DNA from 2 places in the Cyanobium sp. NS01 genome. Region 2 is predicted to be linked to the other one. Evidence: riboswitches for the same ligand, from Rfam matches in the RefSeq annotation. Region 2 holds a riboswitch; the other holds the start of a gene.

Region 1 (7,339 bases), 850 kb from region 2:
GCGCGGCGGAACTGGCCGAGATCTTTGCTCCCCTGCCGGCAATCGCTGCCGCGGAGGCCCATCCCGCCTGCCGTCAGGCGGGTTACCGCTACCTCCTCTGCCTGCGTTCCAGCGGGGTGCACCTCTCCTGCTGGCGGCAGTATCCCGGTGAGGTGGGCTGGCAGCGGCGCTGCGGGCCGATGGCCCTGGCTGCCTTCATCCGGCGCTTCGGCGCTCCTCGCGGTGCATCCAGCTGATCCAGTCGGCGGAGATCTCCTGGGGGCACACGGCCTCGCATTCCAGATGGCTGCTGCAGCTGCCGAAACCCTCCTGACCCATCTGCTGCTGCATCGCCCGCGCCCGCCGGGCGCGCTCCGGCTGGCCCTGGGGCAGCTGGCCCAGGTGGGCCAGCTTGGCGGCCACGAACAGGCTGGCGGAGGCATTGCGGCAGCTGGCCACGCAGGCGCCACAGCCGATGCAGGTGGCTGTGTCGAAGGCGGATCGGGCCTGTTCGGCCCCCACCAGCATGGCGTTGCCATCCGCCGCCTGGCCGGTGTTCACCGAGCAGTAGCCACCGGCGGCGATCAGGCGGTCGAGGGCGGAGCGATCCACGGCCAGGTCCTGCACCAGGGGGAAGGCCGCCGCACGCCAGGGCTCGAGGGTGAGCCGCTCACCACTGCTGAACTGGCGCAGATAGAGCTGGCAGACGCTGGTGGCGGCGCGGGGGCCATGGGCCTGGCCGTTCACCAGGAAGCCGCAGCTGCCGCAGATGCCCTCGCGGCAGTCGTGCTCCATCGACACCGGCCGCTCGCCCGCTGTGATCAGCTGCTCATTGAGCTGATCCAGCGCCTCCAGCAGCGACAGATCGGCCGACACCGACTCCAGGGTGTAGTCGCAGAAGCCGCCAGGAGCCTGGGCTGATTCCTGGCGCCAGATGCGCAGATGCAGGCAGAGGGTGCGACTGCTCATGGGTGGGGCTCAGCGGTAGCTGCGGGCACTGGGCTCGAGGCTGGTGAAGCGCAGGGGTTCAGCATGGCGAACGGGGTCGGCGCCGCCCCGGTGCTCCCAGGCGGCGATGTGGGCGAAGCGGCTGTCATCACGCCTGGCCTCGCCGTCGGCGGTCTGGTGCTCCTCGCGGAAGTGGGCCCCGCACGACTCCTCGCGGGCCAGGGCATCACGCAGCATCAACTGGGCCAGGCCGAAGAAATCCTCCAGCCGCAGCGCCTTCTCCAGCTCCGGATTGGGCCCCGCCGCCGTGCCCGGCAGCCGCACCTCGGCATGGAAGCGCTGCTCCAGCGCCGCCACCTCCGCCAGCCCGGCCCTGAGGCCGGCGGCGTCGCGGCTGATACCGCAGCGCTCGATCATCACCGCCCCCAGCTCCCGGTGGAAGGCATCCACGGGCCGTGGGCCCGCCACCTGCAGCAGGGCGGCGATGCGGCCAGCGGCCCGGGCGCGGGCCTCGCGGCAGGCCGGGTGGTCTGCCGCGATGGCAGGGGTGGCATGGCCCGCCAGCCAGGCCGTCACCGTGAGCGGTGCGATGAAGTAGCCATCGGCCAGGCCCTGCATCAGGGCGCTGGCCCCGAGCCGGTTGGCGCCGTGCTCGGAGAAGTTGGCCTCACCCAGCACGAACAGCCCCGGAATCGAACTCATCAGCCGGTAGTCCACCCACAGGCCGCCCATCGTGTAGTGGGGCGCCGGGTAGATGCGCAGCGGCGTGGTGTAGGGATCCTCGCCAGTGATCCGCTCATACATCTGCAGCAGATTGCCGTAGCGGCTCTCGATCGTGCTGGCGCCCTGGCTGCTGATCGCATCGCGCAGATCGAGGTACACCGAGCGGCCGCCGGGCCCCACGCCATGGCCGGCCTGGCACAGCTCCCGGGCCCGCCGGGAGGCCAGATCGCGGGGCACCATGTTGCCGTAGGCGGGATAGAGACGCTCCAGGAAGTAGTCGCGCTCCTGCTCGGGAATCTCGGCCGGCGGGCGCGGATCGGCCGGCTGGAGCGGCAGCCACACGCGGCCGTCATTGCGCAGGCTCTCGCTCATCAGGGTGAGCTTGCTCTGGTAGGCGTCGCCGCTGGGGATGCAGGTGGGGTGGATCTGGGTGAAGCAGGGGTTGGCGAGCAGGGCGCCCTGGCGATGCGCCCGCCAGATGGCGCTGGCGTTGGACTTGAGCGCGTTGGTGGAGAGGAAATACACGTTGCTGTAGCCGCCGCTGGCCAGCAGCACGGCCTGGGCGGTGTGCACCTCCAGCTCACCGCTGATCAGATGGCGGGCCACCACGCCGCGGGCCACCCCCTCCACGGTGATGATCTCCAGCACATCGCGGCGGCAGAGCAGCTCCACCCGGCCGGCGGCCACCTGGCGCATGAGGGCCTGGTAGGCGCCGTAGAGCAGCTGCTGGCCCGTCTGGCCGCGGGCGTAGAAGGTGCGGCTCACCAGGGCCCCGCCGAAGTTGCGGGTGGCCAGGCTGCCGCCGTACTCCCGGGCGAAGGGCACGCCCTGGGCCACGCACTGATCAATGATGCCGCTGCTGATCTCCGCCAGCCGCCAGCAGCCCGCCTCGCGGGCGCGGAAGTCGCCGCCGCGCACGGTGTCGGCGAACAGGCGGCTGATGCTGTCGCCATCGGCGGCCCGGGGACGGGCGGCATTGATGCCCCCCTGGGCCGCCACTGAATGGGCCCGGCGCGGGCTGTCATGGAAGCTGAGCAGCCGCACCTGGTAGCCCTGTTCGGCCAGGGTGGCCGCCGCCGAGGCGCCGGCCAGGCCGCTGCCCACCACCAGCAGCCGCAGCTGCCGCTTGCGCTGCGGGCTCACCAGGGGCAGCCCCTCCTTGCAGTGCTGCCAGGCCTGCGGCAGCGGACCACCGGGCAGCTGGGCATCGGGCAGTCCGCTCATGGCCCCGGCTGCAGAGGCAGCCCCAGGCCGAGGGCCAGCGCCACGGATACCGCCGCGAAGCCGATGGCCACCACCAGGGCCAGCAGGCGCCCCGCCAGGCGGATGCGGGGGCCGTTGCCGGCATCGAGCAGGCCCAGGCTGCGGTGGGCGGCCTCCGAGCCATGCAGCAGATGCAGTCCCACGGCGGCGGCGGCGGCGAGGTAGAGGGCCAGCATGGCCGGCTGGCGCAGCACTGCCTCGAGGGCGGCCCGTTCGGCCCCCTGCGGCGGGCGCGGCCAGCGCAGCTGGCCCAGATGCACCGCCAGAAAGAGCAGCAGCCCCACGCCGCCGATCGCCTGGCTGCGGGCCGCCAGAGCCGCCAGCGGCTGGCCGCGACGGCTGCTGAGGCTGGCGCTGTTGCCGGCGCGACGGTTGGCGATCACCTTGGCCAGCCCCAGGCCCAGATGCAGCAGTGCCGCAGCCAGCAGGGCCAGCTCCACCAGGGGCAGCCAGGCGGCGCGATGCAGACCGGCCGCATAGGCCTCAAAGCGCTCGGGGGCCAGCACCGCCGGCAGCACGCCGGCCAGATGCACCAGCAGGAACAGCACCAGCAGCAGCCCCGCCCCCGCCGTGCCCAGCCTCAGCGTGGTTGCGCCCATCCCCGTGGCCACCGTTGATCGGCTGCGGTGTTGAGCCCATGGTATGGAGAACAGCGCCCCTGACACCGCATCCACTCAGTACATCTGTACTAGTCTGTGGATTGACGATCCCCGCGGCGTGGCCGACATCTCCAGGCGCCGCCCCAACAGCCAGGCCAGCTCACACGCCAGCGCCCAGGCCAGAAGCCAGGCCACCGCCCAGCCAGGCCTCAACCTGCAGCGGCTGCTGGTGCCCCACCCCGGCGCCACCCTGCTGCTGCGGGTGGCCGGCGACTCGATGCGCGATGCCGGCATCCGGCACGGCGACCTGCTGGTGGTGGACCGGCAGCTCGAACCGCGGGCGGGCCTGGTGGTAGTGGCCCTGCTCGATGGCGGCTTCACCGTGAAACGCCTGGCCGGCCGCGGAACCCGGCAGTGGCTGGAGGCGGCCCATCCCGCCTACCCGTCCCTGCCGCTGCACCCGCATCCCGACGCCCGCATCTGGGGGGTGGCCACCCATGTGATCCGCCGCTGCTGAGGGGGCCATGCCGACCAGCACGGCCATCGCCCTGATCGATGGCAACAACTTCTATGCCTCCTGCGAGGCGGTGCTGGAGCCCGCCCTGCTGGGCCGGCCGCTGGTGGTGCTCTCCAACAACGACGGCTGCATCGTGTCGCGCAGTGCCGAGGCCAGGCGGCTCGGCGTCGCCATGGGCCAGCCCTACTTCCAGGTGCAGCGCCAGCTGGAGCGCCTCGGCGTGGTGGTGCGCAGCTCCAACTACGCCCTCTACGCCGACATGAGCCAGCGGCTGATGGCCACCCTGGAGCGCTGGGTGGAGGAGCTGGAGATCTACTCGATCGACGAGGCCTTCGGCCTGCTGCCCCGGCCGCCGGGCAGCGATCTCACCGCCTGGGGGCTGGAGCTGCGGCGGGCGGTGCAGCGGGAGCTGGGGCTGCCGGTGGCGGTGGGCCTCGCCCCCACCAAGGTGCTGGCCAAGCTGGCCAACCGCCTCGCCAAGGGGCAACCGGCCCATGGCCATGTGTTCGACCTGGGAGCCTGCAGCGACCCCTCCGCCTGGCTGCAGCAGGTGGCGATCGAAGACGTGTGGGGCATCGGCCGACGCCTGGCCCGCTGGTGCCGGCTGCGGGGCGTCGCCCATGCCCTCGCCCTGCGCGACATGCCGAGCGGTGAGCTGCGCCAGAAGTGCGGCGTGGTGGGCCTGCGGCTGCAGCAGGAACTGCGGGGCCACCGCTGCCTGCCGCTCACCCTGGTGCCAGCGCCGAAGCAGGAAACCTGCGTGAGCCGCAGCTTCAGCCAGCCGGTGCGCACGGCCGCGGAGCTGCGCCAGGCGGTGGCCACCTACACGGTGCGGGCGGCCGAGAAGCTGCGCCGCCAACGGCAGCGGGCCGGGGCCCTGAGCGTGTTCGTGCGCAGCAACCCGTTCAACGGCACCAGCTTCTACAGCAACAGCGCCACCCTCACCCTGGCGCTGCCCAGCCAGGACACCGCCGTGCTGCTGGCGGCGGCCCTGCCCCTGGCCGAGGCCCTGTTCCGTCCCCAGCACCCGCTGCAGAAGGCCGGCGTGCTGCTGCTGCAGCTGCAGGGCGAGGAGCTGCTGCAACACCACCTGCTGCAACCGATGCCGCCGGAGCAGCAGCAGCGCCGCGCTGCCCTGATGGCCGCCGTGGACCGGCTCAACCGCCGCTACGGGCGCGGCACCGTGCAGTGGGCCGCCTGCGGACTGCAACCGCCCTGGGCGATGCGGCGCGACAGGCTCTCCCGGGCCGCCACCACGCGGCTGGAGGCGATCCCACGGGTGCTGGCGCAGTGACAGGCGGGATCAGCGCTGCGGCCGGGCTCGTCGTGGGGCGGAACTCAGGGCAGCTGCGCCAGGCAGGCCTCGATCATCGCCGCCGTGACCGGAATCGTCTCCAGCTCATCGGCGTTGTCGAGGAAGGCGTCAAAGGAGGCGTAGCGACGGATGCAGGGAGCGGCGCCGGGGGCGCTGCAGGCGGCGGCCCAGTCGCCGTCGTCGGGCTTCACCAGGGCATAGGCCATCAGGGCCTCCTCCAGATCGCCGCCATCACCGATGCCCTCGCCGTGCCAGAGCACTTCGAAAAAGTCCATGGACGCGGGGGGAACACGGAGCACCCAGGTTACTGAGCACGCCGGCCTCCCTGAAATCGGACACGAAACCTGAAGCGGGGCGAGAAAGAGCTGAGCCGCCATGGGTATGCTCGGATTCAGAACGGTTCCGGCGGGGTTCAGCCGCCGGAGGCAACAGGGAAAGTGCCGTTGAAATCGGCCGCTGTCCCGCAACTGTGTTTCAGGGTCCCAGGACCCTGATCAGTCAGAACACCTGCCGTTCTTCACAACTCAACTGTCTTACCTGCGAGGTACAGAGTGAAGACCACGCCAGCAAAGCTGGCCAGCCTGTCGTTGATGGCTGCGCTCAGTTTCTGCCTTGTTCTGTTAACGCCTGCCCCGGCGCAGGCGATGCACATCGCCGAGGGCTTCCTGCCGCTGCAGTGGGCCGTGGCCTGGTGGCTGATCTCGCTGCCCTTCCTGGCGGTGGGCCTGCGGTCGCTGACGCGCATCAGCCGCAGCCACCCGGAGCTGAAGCTGCTGCTGGCCCTGGCCGGCGCCTTCACCTTCGTGCTCTCGGCCCTGAAGATTCCCTCCGTCACCGGCAGCTGCTCCCACCCCACCGGCACCGGCCTGGGCGCGATGCTGTTCGGCCCCACGGTGATGACCGTGATCGGCAGCATCGTGCTGCTGTTCCAGGCGCTGCTGCTGGCCCACGGTGGGCTCACCACCCTGGGCGCCAACATCTTCTCGATGGCGATCGTGGGGCCCTTCGTGGCATGGGGCGCCTTTCAGCTCTTCAGCAGCAGCGGCCACAGGCGCCTGGCGGTGTTCGCCGCCGCCGCCCTCGCCAATCTGGCCACCTACGTGGTCACCGCTGGCCAGCTGGCGATCGCCTTCCCCGCCGCCAGCGGTGGGGTGATGGCCTCATTCCTGAAATTCGGCAGCATCTTCGCGATCACCCAGATTCCCCTGGCCATCACCGAAGGCCTGCTCACCGTGCTGGTGTGGAACTGGTTGCAGTCCTATGGCCAGCCCGAGCTCAAGACCCTCCGCCTGCTCCACCAGGAGAGCTGACCCCATGACCGATTCTGGAAAGCAACGCCCCCAGGGCAACTGGCTGCTGGTGCTCGCCGTGGTGGCCCTGAGCGCCCTGCCCGTGCTGGTCGTGCGCGGCGAATTCTCCGGCGCCGACGGCCAGGGCATGGACGCCATCAGCGAGATCCAGCCCAGCTACAGGCCCTGGTTCAACGCGGTGGTGGCGTTGCCCAGCGGCGAGGTGGAAAGCCTGCTGTTCGCCAGCCAGGCGGCCCTTGGCGCCGGTGTGATCGGCTACGTGATCGGGCTCTACAAAGGACGCGCTCTGAACAGGGGCGATGAGTCACCGGATTGACGCCCTGGCCTACGGCAACCGGCTGCGCTGGTTGCCCCCGGGGCAGAAGCTGGCCTTTGCGGCGGTGCTGCTGCTGCTGGGGCTGGTGGCACCTCCGCTGGTCCAGGGCCTGATCAGCCTCTGGCTGGCGCTCTGGATCGTGGTGTACGCCGCGATCCCGGCGCGGCTCTACCTGCCGCTGCTGCTGCTGCCGCTGGGGTTCGCCATCGCCAGCCTGCCGGCCCTGCTGCTGCAGGCGGTGCCGCTCGACGCCTTCACCGCCACCGCTCGCGGGGACGTGTGGCAGCAGCTGGCCCGGCCCCTGGCCGGCGGCTGGATGGTTTACGTGAGCCAGCAGGGGGTGGGGCAGGCCGCGCTGCTGATCAGCCG
Region 2 (7,339 bases):
GGTGCCAACCGGCTCGAACTGGCCCTCGGGCGTGCCCGGCAGGGTGCCGCGGCCTGGGATCGTGGCCATCAGCCGCCAAACCGGCGGGCCGCTGTTGCCCTGAGCGATGTCTCTGTTCTCCTGGCTGGTGATCGTGCATGCCCTGGCCGCCACGGTGTGGACCGGCGGCCACCTGGTGCTGGATCTGGGGGTGTTGCCCCGGGCCCTGCGCCAGGCCAGCGCCGCGCCGATCCGGGCCTACGAGGAGGTGTTTGAGCCCCTGGGGCTCACCGCCCTGGCGATCCAGGTGATCACCGGCCTGGCCATGGCCTGGATCTACCTGCCGGGCCTGCAGGGGCTGTTCAACCCGGCGAACCCGATCGCCGTGCTGGTCGGCACCAAGCTGCTGCTGCTCGCCGCCACCGTGGCCCTGGCCCTGGACGCCCGGCTGCGCCTCATCCCTAACCTCAGCGACGCCAGGCTGGGCCCCCTGGCCTGGCACATCCGCGCCATCACAGCCCTGGCGATCGCCTTCGTGGTGGTGGGCGCCGGCATCCGGCTGGGGGGCTTCAGCTGAACAGGGGCAACGCCCGGCAGGGCCCACCCGCCAGCATGGTGGTAACGCCCTGAGCCCATGCTGCTTCCCTGTCCCTTCGGCCCCCTCACCACCGCGGCCATCACCGCCAAGGCCGCCGGCCTGCAGGCCACGGTGCTGCTCCTGCTCACCCTGCTGATCAAGGCCCGCATCCAGATCAAGGCCGCCTCGGCCCTGGGGCTGTTTCTGCTGGCCCTGCAGACGCTGGGGTTCTTGGCCGTGGCAGGAGGTCTTGGCGCGCTGGCTGTAGGCGGAGCAGCTGTGGGTGGTGCGGGGCTGGCGTTCCAGCGGCGCTCCGGCCAAGCGGCGTGAGGGCGTGGCTCTTTGAGGTCGTGAGCGTTTGACCGAGCTCCCCCCCTGGCGCCCCCTGCTGCGGGCCGCCCGTGAGCGAGAAGGACGCTCCCCGGCGGCCCGCTGGCTGCAACTGGCCACCGCCGCCGCCGCTGGCGGCTGGAGCAGGGCTGGCGCGAGGAAGACCTGAATCCCTGAGATCAGGTCTGTGGGATCAGGTCTGCGGCCGAATCGCCGCAGCAGGAGCACAATGGGAGCGGAGTGGTTTTCGAGCCTCTGGCCCGGAAGGCAACGAGGAAAGTCCGGTGCAACTCCGGCACTGTCCCGCAGCTGTGATGGAGAGACCTGCTCCTGAGTCAGAACGCTCGCCGCTTTGAGTTCTTTCCTGCCCGGCGCGGAAACCGGGAGAAACCATGCAACACCTCCGCTCCAGCCGCTCCCTCGGCCTTCTGGTGGCCCTGGCCACCGCCACGACCCTGCTGCTCGGCCAGCCGGCCCAGGCCCACAACGTGGCCTCAGGCGGCCTGGTGGGAGGCTTCCTGCATCCACTGGCGGGCACCGACCACCTGCTGCTGCTGATCGCCGTTGGCGCCGCGGCCTCCTACCTCTCGGCCGAGCTGCTGCTCTGGGGGCTGGCTGGCGCCCTGGCTGGAGGCGTGTTCGGCGCCATGGGCGGCGGGCTGCCTGGTGCCGAGCTGCTGGCGACCCTGGCCATCCCCGCCGTGGCCCTGCTGGTGCTGCGCAGCCAGAAGTCGCCGCGGGCTCCGGCCCTGGAGCTCTGCGGTGCCCTGATCGCTGCAGCCGTGGCCGTGCACGCCATGCTCCATGGTCAGGAGGCTCCGGCCGGTGCCGCCTCAGCGCTGTGGTGGGCGGGTTCCTTCTCCGCCTCGGTGCTGGTGAGCGGCAGCAGCTATCTCGTGCTGCGGCAGCTGCCCAGCCGCTGGACCGCCGCCGTGGCCCTGCTGCTCGCCGTCGCTGGCGCGGCCCTGATCCTCGGCCCGATCGCCTTCGCTGCCCGCTGAACACCGCAGAGGCGTCAGTTGGCTGACATCTGCACCAGACTGGCCGTGACGGTTCCAGTGGTTCACACCCTGGACGCAAGGAGGAAAGTCCGGTGGGGAGAGGGTTCTTGGACCCTCTGCGAGTCCGGCGCTGTCCCGCAGCTGTGATGGGGTTCGCTCCTGGGAGCACCCCTCAGTCAGAACGCTCGCCGTTGTGATCACCCCTCACCCCCGGCGCGGACCGGGTTCCACGATGAGCCAAGCCTTTCTATCCAGCCCCGGAAGCCACCCGCCTTCAGCCTGCCAGGGCCTGCCCGAGCGCTGAGACGCGCCGCAGACGTTCACGTCCCCAACAAGCACTCCAGGGCCTGACCGGGCCGGCGCCAGGCTCTGGTGTCCGCGCCGGCTGATCCGCTCGTGCCGTGATGCCCCCCTCGCCCTCCTGCATGACCACCGATCTCCGGCCAGCCGACTTCGTGCTGGCCCCCTATGCCCGCAGCAGCAACTGGCGCGGCGCCTATCAGATCCTCAGCGCCGTGGGCCCCTACCTGGCCTGCTTGGCCCTGGCCATCCATCTCGCCCAGCGGGCGCCCTGGGCCGTGCCCCTGCTGGTGATTCCCCTGGTGCTGTTCTCGCTGCGCTGCTTCTCCCTGATGCACGACTGCGGCCACCATTCCCTGTTCCGCAGCCGCTGGCTCAACCGGGTGGGGGGCTTCATCCTGGGGCTGGTGAATGCCATTCCCCAGCTGGCCTGGTCCAACGACCACGCCTTTCACCACCGCACCAATGGCGACTGGGAGCGCTATCGCGGCGTCACCGACCTGATCACCACCGACGACTACGCCCAGCTGAGTGCCAGGCAGCAGGCCACCTACGCCTTGCTGCGCCATCCGCTGATGGCCCTCCCCGGTGGCTTCTACTACCTCGCCATCCAGCCCAGGCTGGCGCTTCTCAAGGAGATCTCCCGGGCGGTCCGGGCCCAGGCCGTGCCGCGCTCGGCCGAGTTCTGGGATCTGCTGCTGAACAACGTGGTGCTGATCGCCCTGGTGGTGGCGGCCGGCCAGCGCTGGGGATTCGGCCTGGTGCTGGGGCTCTACGGCGTGACCCTCACCTTCTCGGCAGCCCTGTTCCTGTGGATCTTTTTCGTTCAGCACATCTTTGAGGGCAGCTACGCCCACAACACCGAGGGCTGGAGCCACATGCAGGGAGCTCTGGAAGGCACCAGCTATCTGCAGATGCCGGCCTGGCTGCGCTGGTTCACGGCTGACATCGGCTACCACAACATCCACCACCTCTCGGAGCGCATTCCCAACTACAACCTGCGCGCCGCCCACCAGGCCAATGCTCGTCTGCTGGCGGCTGTGCCCTGTCTGCGACTCGGCGACATGCTCAGTTGCGCCCAGTTCAAGCTCTGGGATCGGGAGACTGAGCGCCTGGTGCCCTGTCCGGAGCCGGTCGATGCCGTGGCCTGACTTGCCGGTTTGGCCGGGGCAGCCTGGGCCAGGGCAGCCTTGGCGGGGGCCGAGGTCCTGGCATGGACAGGAATCCGCCTGTTCGGGGGCCTGGGAACCGCGCTTTCTGGAGCAGAACAGCCTGCTGATCGGCCATGCCGCCTGGGATGGTTATCGGCTCAGCGGCCGGGGTCTGCTGATCTGCCACCTGGCCGCTCCGCTCGAACCTGAGCACGACTGGCGCCTCGACGGCGTGCGGTTCAGCCGGCGCTATGTGGCGCGAAGCGAGGTGACCGCCCAGCTGCGCCACCAGGGGCTGGGACCGGCAGCGATCCGTCCGAGCCTGGGGGCCCTCGACAGCTACGACCCGGCCAGGGAGCTGGTGGTGCTGCTGAGTGGCCATGGCCCCGAGCTGATCGCCCTGCTCAGGAAGCTGCCTACGGCGCCACCGACCTGCTTTGAACTGGTGGAACGGCGCTGGAGCGAATTCGCCTGCGCCGCAGTGCCGTGACCCAATAACACCTGATTATGCGCATAAACGCGTAGAGTGATGACTCCGATGCGCTGCAGCCGCCATGGCCACCGCCCCCTGGCCCTTCGCCCTGCTGATGGCCCTGCAGCGGCGCCTGGTGTGGGCCATCCCAGCCGCCATGCTGCTCGGCCTGGCCTGGGGGGTGACCCTGCCCTCGGCCTGGCTGGTGAGCCTGGTGATGCCCCTCACCTTCCTGATGGTGTATCCGATGCTGATCGACCTGCGGCTGCCGCTGCTGCTGGGTGGCAGGGACCTCAGGCTGCAGCTCACGGCCCAGGCGATCAACTTTCTGGTGATCCCGTTCGTGGCCCTGGCGATCGGCCGGCTGTTCTTCGCCAGCCAACCCCTGGTGGCCCTGGGCCTGTTGCTGGCGGCGCTGCTGCCCACCAGCGGCATGACCATCTCCTGGACGGGGTTTGCCAAGGGCAACCTGGAAGCAGCGGTGCGCATGACCGTGGTGGGGCTGGTGCTTGGGTCCCTGGCCACACCGCTCTACGCCAGGGTGCTGATGGGCACAGCGGTGGACGTGCCGATGGCCAGGGTGTTTCAGCAGATCCTGCTGATCGTGTTCCTGCCGCTGCTGCTGGGGCAGATCACCCGCGTGGCGCTGATCGCCGCCAGGGGCGCGGAGCACTACAGGAAGGTGATCAAGCCGCGGTTGGCCCCCTTCTCCACCCTGGGCGTGGTGGGCATCGTGGCCGTGGCCATGGCGCTCAAGGCGCCCCTGATCTTGGGCCAGCCCCTGCTGCTGGTGCGCATGCTGATCCCGCTGCTGCTGCTCTACGGCATCAACTTCGCCCTCAGCACCCTGGTGGCGCGCCGCTTCTTTCCCCGCAGCGACGGCATCGCCCTCGTGTACGGCACGGTGATGCGCAACCTCTCGATCGCCCTGGCCCTGGCGATGACGGCCTTCGGGCCGGAAGGCTCCGAGATCGCCCTGATCATCGCCCTGGCCTACATCGTTCAGGTTCAGGCCGCCGCCTGGTATGTGAAGGCCACCGACCGCCTGTTCGGTCCTGGGCTGGCGGCGGAAGCCCCGGCCTGACGGGCCCGTGAGCGGTCCAGCTGTGGCCGTCTCCCCTGCGCCCCGCTGCCATGCCCTGGACGGCGCCCGCGTGCTGGCCGTGCTGCTGCTGATTCCCTTCCACGCCGCAGCGGTGTTCTACGCGGGCGATCTGGGCACGTTCTATGTGACCAATCCCGAGAGCAGCCGGGCCCTGGGGGGCTTTCTGGTGCTGGTGCATCAGTGGCACATGCCCCTCTTTTTCTTTCTGGCGGGCTCGGCGAGCTGGTACTCCCTGCGATCGCGCGGTGCGGGGGCCTACCTGCGCGAACGCCTGCAACGGCTGCTGCTGCCCCTGGGGGTGGGCATCCTGGTGCTGGTGCCGCCCCAGGTGTACGTGCACGACCTGCAGAGCGTGGATTCAGCCCTGGGCTACCTGCGCTTCTACCCCCACTTCTTCGATGGGATTCGGCCGGCGGGCCACTTCGAGTGGGCCCACCTCTGGTTTCTGGCCTACCTGCTGGTGATCACCCTGCTCTGCCTGCCGCTTCTGGGCCGGCTGAGTGCTCAGGCCAGCCCCAGCCCACCTGAAGGCGGTGCAGGCTGGCGGGTGAGCCTGGGCTCGTTGCTGCTGCTGGCCCTGCCCCTGATGCTCTCGGAGGCCCTGCTGCGGCCCCGCTGGCCGGGCTTCCAGAACCTCTACGACGACTGGGCCAATCTGCTGCTCTACCTGCTGTATTTCGTCTTCGGCTACCTGTTCTGCCACCAGGGCGGCTTCTGGGTGGTGCTGGATCGGCGCCGCTGGCTGCTCCTGGCGCTGGCGGCGCTGAGCATGGCGGTGTTCCTGGGCCTCACGCTCAGCGGCGCCACGCCCGTACCGGGCGACGATTCCCCGGCCGCCCAGCTGTTCCAGGCCTTTCGCGGCTGGAACAGCTGGTGCGCCGTGCTGGCCCTGGTCGCCCTGGCGCGCCGCTTCCTGCAGGCACCCCATCCGCTGGTGAGCTACGGCAGCAAGGCCGCCATGCCGCTCTACCTGCTGCACCAGCCGGTGCTGGTGGGCCTGGGCTGGTGGGTGGTGCCGCTGCCACTCGCCATCGGCGCCAAATTCGCCCTGATCTGCGCCGGCTCCCTGCTGATCAGCCTGGGCCTCTACGAGGGGGTGATCCGGCGCCTGGGGCCCCTGAGCCCGTGTTTTGGCCTGGTGGGCCGGCCCTGAGCGGACTCCCCATGCAGCGCCTCTCGATCATCATTCCCACCCTCAATGAGGCCGCCTGCCTGGCCGCCACCCTGGAGCGGGTGCAGGCCCTCGACCCGCCGGCCTGGGAGGTGCTGGTGGTGGATGGCGGCAGCCAAGACCACACCACCGCCATTGCGGCAGGAGCGGGGGTGCGGGTGCTCCAGTCGCCGGCCACCGGCCGGGCGGTGCAGATGAATGAGGGGGCTCGCCAGGCCAGTGGGGCGCTGCTCTGTTTCCTGCATGCCGACACCCTGATCCCCACGGATCTGGTGGCCGTGGCCGAACGCGCCCTGGTCGATCCCTCGGTGGCCTGCTCCGGCTTTGTGTCGCTGATGCGCTCAGGCCAGCGCACCTGCTGGGGGGTGTCGGGGCTGAACCTGCTGAAAACCTATCTGGCGCCGCTGCTGTTTCGGCCGCTGCAGTTCCTGCGGGGGCTGAGACTGCTGTTTGGCGATCAGGTGATGATCACCCGGCGCCACACCTTCTGGAGTGGCGGTGGCTTCGATGAAGCCCTGCCCCTGCTGGAAGATGGTGACCTCTGCTTCAGGCTGCTGAAGCAGGGCAGGATCCGGCTGATCCGCCGGGTGGTGGTGAGCTCCGATCGCCGCGTGCGGGCCTGGGGGGCCGGCAAGGCCATGGCCACCTATCTCGGCATCGGCATCCTCTGGGGCCTGGGCCTGCCACCTCGGCACCTGCGGCGCTTCTATGACGACGTTCGCTGAGAGCACGCCGACTCAGCCCCTCTGCTGATTGAGGCTCCAGTCGTAGGGCAGGAACCGCACCTGGGGCTCAGGACATGGGGGAATTCCATCTCCCAACCGGGGCAGGATGTAGCCGGGCAGAGAGGCACTCACCGCCAGAAAGTCAGCCCTGTACCACTGAAAGATCCGGCTGACCCAGAGGATGTTGCGCTCCCGCTCAAAGCGCACCTTGGCGGGGTTGTGGATGAAGCGGTGAAGGTCAGCTTCGAGCTGCTGCTCCACGGCGTCGGTGCGGTAGGCGCGCTGGCGGAGCAAGGGACAACCCACCGAGGCACACACGATCGCGAAGTGAATGCGCGGATCACCGAGCTGACGCAACAGCTGATTTTCGATCTGGGCCAGGCTGAAGCAGCCGTCCTGCAGCCGGTGCAGCGGCCGCTGAAAGAAGCGCAGAAAACCGACCCAGTTCGGCAGTCCCGGCAGGCTGGGGCGGATCGAGGCGATCGGGTAGGCCTCCAAAACGGCCTGAACCGTGAAGGCGTTGTAGAG

The links. A riboswitch is a leader RNA that binds a small molecule or an ion and turns the genes downstream of it on or off. The one in region 2 is predicted to bind cobalamin.
Region 1: another riboswitch for cobalamin. It lies ahead of CyaNS01_RS06820 (energy-coupling factor ABC transporter permease); the one in region 2 lies ahead of CyaNS01_RS11270 (fatty acid desaturase).

The regions. Positions count from the first base shown of each region.
Region 1 is NZ_CP047940.1:1,306,383-1,313,721, forward strand. It holds gene CyaNS01_RS06785 (hypothetical protein) at 1-236, shown strand, start outside; gene CyaNS01_RS06790 (succinate dehydrogenase/fumarate reductase iron-sulfur subunit) at 196-948, opposite strand; gene CyaNS01_RS06795 (fumarate reductase/succinate dehydrogenase flavoprotein subunit) at 958-2,874, opposite strand; gene CyaNS01_RS06800 (succinate dehydrogenase) at 2,871-3,512, opposite strand; gene CyaNS01_RS06805 (LexA family transcriptional regulator) at 3,556-4,029, shown strand; gene CyaNS01_RS06810 (Y-family DNA polymerase) at 4,037-5,323, shown strand; gene CyaNS01_RS06815 (hypothetical protein) at 5,368-5,619, opposite strand; cobalamin riboswitch at 5,725-5,874, shown strand; gene CyaNS01_RS06820 (energy-coupling factor ABC transporter permease) at 5,989-6,654, shown strand; gene CyaNS01_RS06825 (energy-coupling factor ABC transporter substrate-binding protein) at 6,659-6,970, shown strand; gene cbiQ (cobalt ECF transporter T component CbiQ) at 6,954-7,339, shown strand, end outside.
Region 2 is NZ_CP047940.1:2,155,405-2,162,743, reverse strand. It holds gene CyaNS01_RS11295 (PhoX family phosphatase) at 1-103, shown strand, start outside; gene CyaNS01_RS11290 (CopD family protein) at 107-556, shown strand; gene CyaNS01_RS11285 (hypothetical protein) at 614-886, shown strand; partial or broken gene CyaNS01_RS11280 (pyridoxamine 5'-phosphate oxidase) at 915-1,022, shown strand; cobalamin riboswitch at 1,111-1,253, shown strand; gene CyaNS01_RS11275 (HupE/UreJ family protein) at 1,279-1,887, shown strand; cobalamin riboswitch at 1,920-2,095, shown strand; gene CyaNS01_RS11270 (fatty acid desaturase) at 2,313-3,338, shown strand; gene CyaNS01_RS11265 (hypothetical protein) at 3,340-3,828, shown strand; gene CyaNS01_RS11260 (arsenic resistance protein) at 3,893-4,894, shown strand; gene CyaNS01_RS11255 (acyltransferase family protein) at 4,902-6,068, shown strand; gene CyaNS01_RS11250 (TIGR04283 family arsenosugar biosynthesis glycosyltransferase) at 6,080-6,811, shown strand; gene CyaNS01_RS11245 (DUF547 domain-containing protein) at 6,824-7,339, opposite strand, start outside.